2 regions of the Novacetimonas hansenii genome follow, and region 2 is predicted to be linked to the other one. Evidence: predicted binding sites of a transcription regulator. Region 2 holds the regulator's gene; the other holds the start of a gene.

Region 1 (3,417 bases), 810 kb from region 2:
GCAGGTGAGCCAGCGTCGTGGACGCACGCGCCAGCGCCGTGCCACCACCGGGAACGATGCCTTCTTCAACCGCGGCGCGGGTCGCATGCAGCGCGTCATCGACGCGATCCTTACGTTCCTTCACCTCGACCTCGGTCGAACCACCGACGCGGATCACGGCAACACCACCGGCCAGCTTCGCCAGGCGTTCCTGCAGCTTTTCACGGTCGTAATCGGACGTGGTTTCCTCGATCTGCGCACGGATCTGGCTGCAACGGCCCTTGATGGCCTCGCCTTCGCCCGCACCCTCGACGATCGTGGTGTTTTCCTTGTCGATATGCACCTTCTTGGCGGTGCCCAGCATGTTCAGCGTGACGCTTTCGAGCTTGATGCCCAGGTCTTCGCTGATGACCTGGCCACCGGTCAGGATCGCGATATCCTCAAGCATCGCCTTGCGGCGATCACCAAAGCCCGGTGCCTTCACCGCAGCAATCTTCAGGCCGCCACGCAGCTTGTTGACCACCAGGGTCGCCAGCGCCTCGCCATCGACGTCTTCGGCGATGATCAGCAGCGGACGGCCCGACTGCACCACGGCCTCAAGCAGCGGCAGCATCGGCTGCAGCGACGACAGCTTCTTTTCGTGGATCAGGATATAGGGGCTGTCCAGATCGACGGTCATCTTCTCCGCGTTCGTCACGAAATACGGGGAGATGTAGCCGCGATCGAACTGCATGCCCTCGACAACGTCGAGTTCGGTGTGCAGGCCCTTCGCTTCCTCGACGGTGATCACGCCCTCGCTGCCGACCTTCTGCATGGCCTGCGAGATCATTTCGCCGATTTCCTTTTCGCCATTGGCGGAAATCGTGCCGACCTGCGCCGTTTCGGCAGGCGTCGTGATCTTCTTGGTGTTCTTCTTCAGTTCCTCGACAACCGCGCCGACGGCCTTGTCGATACCGCGCTTGAGGTCCATCGGGTTCATGCCGGCGGCAACAGCCTTGGCGCCTTCGCGCACGATCGCCTGCGCCAGGACGGTCGCGGTGGTCGTGCCGTCACCGGCAATGTCGTTGGTCTTGCTGGCGACTTCGCGCACCATCTGCGCGCCCATGTTCTCGAACTTGTCAGCCAGTTCGATTTCCTTGGCGACCGAAACACCGTCCTTGGTGATGCGCGGTGCGCCAAAGCTCTTGTCGAGGACGACGTTACGTCCCTTCGGACCCAGTGTTACCTTGACCGCATCGGCCAGGATATCCACGCCACGCAGCATGCGCCGACGTGCTTCATCGCCGAACTTTACGTCCTTGGCAGCCATTTCAGTTTCTCCAGTCAGGAAAGGTTATGTAATCGGATCAGGTTCAGGCGTACGACGCTCAGGCAACAACGCCCATGATGTCGCTTTCCTTCATGATCAGCAGCTCTTCGCCGTCGATCGTGACTTCGGTGCCGGACCATTTGCCGAACAGCACGCGGTCACCAGCCTTGACGTCCAGGGCGACAATCTGGCCCTGTTCGTTGCGGGCGCCCGCTCCGACCGAGATAACCTCGCCTTCCATCGGCTTTTCCTTGGCGGTCTCGGGGATGATGATCCCACCGGCTGTCTTTTCCTCACCCTTGAGGCGACGGACAACCACGCGGTCATGCAGGGGACGAAATTTCGTCATTGGATGGATCGCTCCATAATCTAAAAAAGGTAACGCCCTTGAATTAAGCAACGCCACCGGTTTGGCGCGCGCGCCAGGCCGCATCGCGTTAGCACTCCCCTCATGAGAGTGCTAAAGAGCAGATAGGAAGACCTCTTTTAGGTGTCAAGGGAAGCACCAAGATTCCTGGCCAACTTTCCCCAACGCCTGCGGGGATTACCAGAAAAAGGCAGGAAATCCACAAATATATCATTATATATCAATGAATTACGAAAATACCCATCCTCCTGCACATCGTTGTCTCTGGCCCGCACGGACTGCATGCGTCCCCTGCGCCACCGCGCCCCGGCCCGAGTCCCGGATACACCGCCATCACACCCCCGGCACTGCCGGTGTCAGGCAAAGGCATGGATGTGATATAGGTCCTGCATTCACCAACGGTCGCATGGGGCCGTTCCATCGCGCATGACCAATCAATTATGGGGGAGACATATATGGGATCGATCATCACCCTTACCGCCACGGACGGGCACACACTGTCCGCCTATCGCGCGGGGCGGCCAGATGCGGCGCGCGCCGTCGTCGTGGTGCAGGAGATCTTTGGCATTACCCCGTATATCCGCGCGGTCTGCGATGAACTGGCGACCAAAGGATATCAGGTCATCGCCCCTGCGATCTTCGATCGTGCGCAGCGCGACGCCATCCTGCCCTATTCCGCCGAGGGGATGAAGGAAGGGCTGGCGCTGCGGGCGCGGGTACCACTTGCGGGCACGCTGCTTGACCTTGCCGCCGCCGCCGATGTGCTGACAACGGAAAAGAAGGGCGTCATGGGGTTCTGCTGGGGCGGCACACTGGCATGGGAGGCGGCATGCCGCACCACCACATTCGCCGCGGCGGTGGGATGGTATGGAGGCGGTATCGCGGCGGAACGCGCACGGGTTCCAAACTGTCCCGTGCAACTGCATTTCGGGGCCGATGATGCCCATATCCCTGCCGGGGACATCGACGCCATCCGCGCAGCGCACGAAGATATCGAGATTTTTGTCTATGAAGGTGCGGACCACGGGTTCGGCTGCACCGACCGCAGCAGCTACAACGAAACGGCGGCCACGCTGGCGATGCAACGCACCCTCAGCTTCTTTGAACACTGGCTGTAGGCGCAATACCCTGCGGGGGGCATGCGACCGGGATGCCGCGACTGCGGCTTGGCAGCCCCCTTGATTTAAGGAAGTGGAAAAGATTTTTTGAGAGACTGTTTGAAAGTTATACTTGATAACCTACTGAAATTATAAATGTTTTTTGTGAAGCCTTTTCTAAAAAGCTTCAGAAGACGCCGCCTTTTTAAAAAAAGGCGGCACCCAAAAACTTTTCCTGTTTTTTTATCAATGATGTGTTTTCAGACAATCTCTTGAGTCGTTGCCTTGTTGTTAAGCAGGCGACGCCTTGCAAACAGACCGCCAGGAACTCCGGGACGGCTTTTTCAGGTGCTCTCCCGAAACTTCCTGTTGCCCGCCTTCCGGTTGCCCCTGTCGCAATACTCTGCCCACATCACGTCCAAGACGTCCAAAAGTCCCGTCCCCTGCGGCAATAGACCGCACGGGACGGGCAGGACCTGCCTCAGCCCCGTGCGAGCACGCGTCCCGCAACCGCATCAAGCTTTGCCAGCAGGGCGGGATCGCGACGGTCGGGTGCGGTGATGATGGCATGTTCCAGTGCACGGTCGCACCCGGCATGGCACGGGCCACGCGGCTTGCCCAACTGCGGGATGACCGCACGCACCAGCGCACGCGCCCGGCTGGAG
Region 2 (3,417 bases):
TCAGCCAGTGCAGGCAGGCCCGCCGCCTGCGCCGCCGCCAGCGCCTTGATTTCGGCATTCCCAGCAAAGGTCGTGGCGGTTTCTTCCGGCTCCGGCAGGTTCAGCGTCGCGGCAGAGATAACCTTGATCCCATACCCGGACAGCAGCGCGGAAAACTCCACCAGCTTGCCTGCATTATGGCTGGCAAGGACGAGGGTATCCCCCCGACGCAGCCCGCGTGCCTGCACGGGGCTCATGCCGTCACCGCCTGCGCCACCGCGTCGCGCTGGATTTCAAACAGCTGTGCTGTCCCCACCTGCGCCAGACGCATCAGTTCGTTGAACTGTTCCTGTGAAAAGGGGGCCTGTTCCGCCGTCCCCTGGATTTCGACGATGCCGCCGGTTTCGGTCAGCACGAAATTGGCGTCCGCCACGGCATTGCTGTCTTCGGCGTAATCAAGGTCCAGCACCGCACCCGCCCCCGTCAGGCCGCATGATACTGCCGCCACCTGCGCCGTGATTGGCAGGGCCGGGATCACATTCGCCCGCACCAGTCCGTCAAGTGCGAGACGCAGCGCAACCCACGCGCCGGTGATGGCGGCACAGCGCGTGCCGCCATCGGCGTTGAGCACGTCGCAATCCACCGTGATGGAGATTTCGCCCAAGGCCCGCAGATCTATCCCCGCACGCAGCGCACGTGCAATCAGGCGCTGGATTTCATGTGTGCGGCCACCCTGTTTCCCCTTTGCGGCCTCACGCGGGCCACGGCTGTGGGTTGCGCGCGGCAGCATGCCATATTCGGCTGTAACCCATCCCTGTCCCTTGCCCCGCAGGAACGGGGGGACACGGGATTCAATGCTGGCGGCGCACAGAACCTCGGTCCCGCCCATGCGGATCAGCGCGGACCCTTCGGCATGGCGGGCAAAGCCGGTCTGTATGGAAACGGGGCGAAGGGCGTCAATGGCGCGGCCGGATGGGCGCATGAAGGAAACTCCCGATGAAATCGTGTCTCGCGGCATAGCGCGCAACCCCCGTTCTTTCCAGTCCCGTCCCCGCCAGTCCCGTCCCCGGCCGGTGTGTCGCGGGCGCGGGCCGGTGTGGGAATTGTGGGGGCGGGGCGCAATCATGTGATTGTCGCAACAATACGTTGTGCCTATCCTTGTCACCGACCCATGCCCGCGCCAGATCAGAAGGCGGGACATCGTGGCTGTTTATATCTGCGCGCAAGGAGGGAGAACGCCATGGATATCGGAGTACTGTCTTCGCGTCCCGCCCTGCCGCCGGGGCTGGATGCGCGTTCCGCCGCGATATTGCGCGAAATTGTGGAGCAGTATGTCGAAACCGGCGACCCGGTTGGATCGCGCACCCTGTCGCGTCGCCTGCCGCTGTCGCTGTCACCTGCGACGATCCGCAATATCATGGCCGACCTGACCGAGGCGGGATTACTGTTTTCGCCCCATACCTCTGCCGGGCGCCTGCCGACGGAAAAGGGTGTGCGCCTGTTCGTCGATGGCCTGTTGCAGTTCGGCAGCCTGAGCGAGGATGAGCGCGAGACGATCACCCGCGCGCTGGAGGTCCGGGGGCGTTCGCTACAGGACATGCTGGGGGAGGCATCGTTGATGCTGTCGGGCCTGTCCTCGGCCGCGGGGCTGGTCCTTGCCCCCAAGAGCGATGGCACCATCAAGCATATCGAGTTCGTCGCCCTCGGTCCGGGCCGCGCGCTGGTCATTCTGGTCGGGTCCGACGGGCAGGTGGAAAACCGCGTGATCGAAATCCCCTCTGGCCTGCCGCCCTCTGCGCTGGTGGAGGCGGGGAACTACCTCAATGCGCACCTGTCGGGCCGGACGCTCGACATCCTGCGTGACAAGGTCAGCGGTGACATCGCGGCCAACCGTACCGAACTCGATCAGTTGACGACAGAGGTGGTGGCCAGCGGCCTTGCCACGTGGAGTGATGCGGAAGAACGTGGCGGGACGCTGTTCATCCGGGGGCAGGCGCGGCTGTTGTCAGATGTGACGGAGATCGAGCGGCTTTCGACCATCCAGATGCTGTTCGACCGGCTGGAAACGCAGGAGACGATGTTGCGGCTGCTCGACCTTGCGTGCGAATCCGAGGGGGTGCGGATATTCATCGGTGCGGAAAGCGGCCTGTTCGGGATGGCCGGGATGTCGGTGGTGATGGCGCCCGCACGTACTGATTCCAACCGCATCGTTGGTGCGATCGGTGTCATCGGCCCGACGCGGATCAATTACGGGCGCATCATTCCCGTGGTGGATTACACCGCGCGCGTGATCGGGCGCATGCTGGGCTGAAACATGAAAATTCTGCGGCCGCCTCGTCCCTGAACAGGGCGGTGCCTTGCAAGGCTTTTTGAAAACAGGCTTCACTTGACACTTCTGACCCCCCCGGTTTTCCCCTGACCCGCCGTACCCTGCATGGGGCACGGGGCAGCGTGCGCACAGGGGAGGGTCCGTGCAGCCCGTCATTTCCCTGCCCGTTATCAGGTGCCCGTCATCAGGTGACAGGCTGTTGCGTGGAAATAGGCAAGGAGTAACGCCATGACCGTATCCCCATCACGTCCCGGCGGCACATTCCGTATTGGCGGTGAACTTGAGGTCGCGCGCCTTGGGTTCGGGGCGATGCGCATCACGGGGCCGGGCATCTGGGGCGAACCCGCCGACCGTGATGCCGCCCTTGCCACGTTGCGGCTGCTGCCTGAACTTGGCGTGAACTTCATCGACACAGCCGACGCCTATGGCCCTTTCGTCAGTGAAGACCTGATTCACGAGGCCCTGTCGCCTTACAAGGGCCTGGTGATTGCGACCAAGGGTGGCCATACCCGCCATGGCCCCGACCTCTGGCGCCCGGTGGGCAACCCTGATTACCTGCGCCAGTGTGTGATGATGAGCATGCGTCGCCTGGGTGTGGAACGCATCGACCTGTGGCAGCTTCACCGCGTCGGCCCCGACACCACGCCTGAACGGCAGTTTGAAGAGATCGCCACGATGCGCGCGCAGGGGCTGATCCGCCATGTCGGCCTGTCAGAAGTCACGGTGGAGATGATCGAGCGCGCGCGGCTGTATTTCCCGGTTGCGACGGTGCAGAACCGCTTCAACCTTGTGAACCGCTATTCTGAGGCGGTGCTTGATTACTGCACGCGCGAACGGATCGGCTTTATCCCGTGGGCCCCGCTGGCGGCAGGGGGGCTTGCGCGGGGGGATAATGTGCTGACACGCGTGGCGCAGTCGCGCGGCGTCACCACGGGGCAGGTGGCGCTGGCGTGGCTGTTGCGGCGTTCGCCGGTCATGCTGCCCATTCCCGGCACCTCCCGCCCCGATCACGCCCGTGCCAATGCGCAGGCCGCGACATTGGTGCTGACGGATGCGGAATTCGACGCGCTTGACCGTGATGGCCGCGCGGAATGGGACCGCCTGCGCGC

Evidence for each region. Region 2 encodes HrcA, which represses chaperone genes, less so after heat shock. Its sites were predicted from a motif close to GTTNGCACTCNCNNNNNGNGAGTGCNAAC; they were not measured.
Region 1: a site for HrcA is predicted at 1,725-1,753, ahead of IFJ82_RS12200 (co-chaperone GroES). Genes of this name have one in related genera too.

What each region holds. Positions count from the first base shown of each region.
Region 1 is NZ_CP062147.1:2,794,488-2,797,904, forward strand. Features, by position in the region: gene groL (chaperonin GroEL) at 1-1,288, opposite strand, end outside; gene IFJ82_RS12200 (co-chaperone GroES) at 1,347-1,637, opposite strand; gene IFJ82_RS12205 (dienelactone hydrolase family protein) at 2,111-2,773, shown strand; gene IFJ82_RS12210 (S-methyl-5'-thioadenosine phosphorylase) at 3,234-3,417, opposite strand, start outside.
Region 2 is NZ_CP062147.1:73,247-76,663, reverse strand. Features, by position in the region: gene rdgB (RdgB/HAM1 family non-canonical purine NTP pyrophosphatase) at 1-236, opposite strand, end outside; gene rph (ribonuclease PH) at 233-961, opposite strand; gene hrcA (heat-inducible transcriptional repressor HrcA) at 1,220-2,290, shown strand; gene IFJ82_RS00315 (aldo/keto reductase) at 2,537-3,417, shown strand, end outside.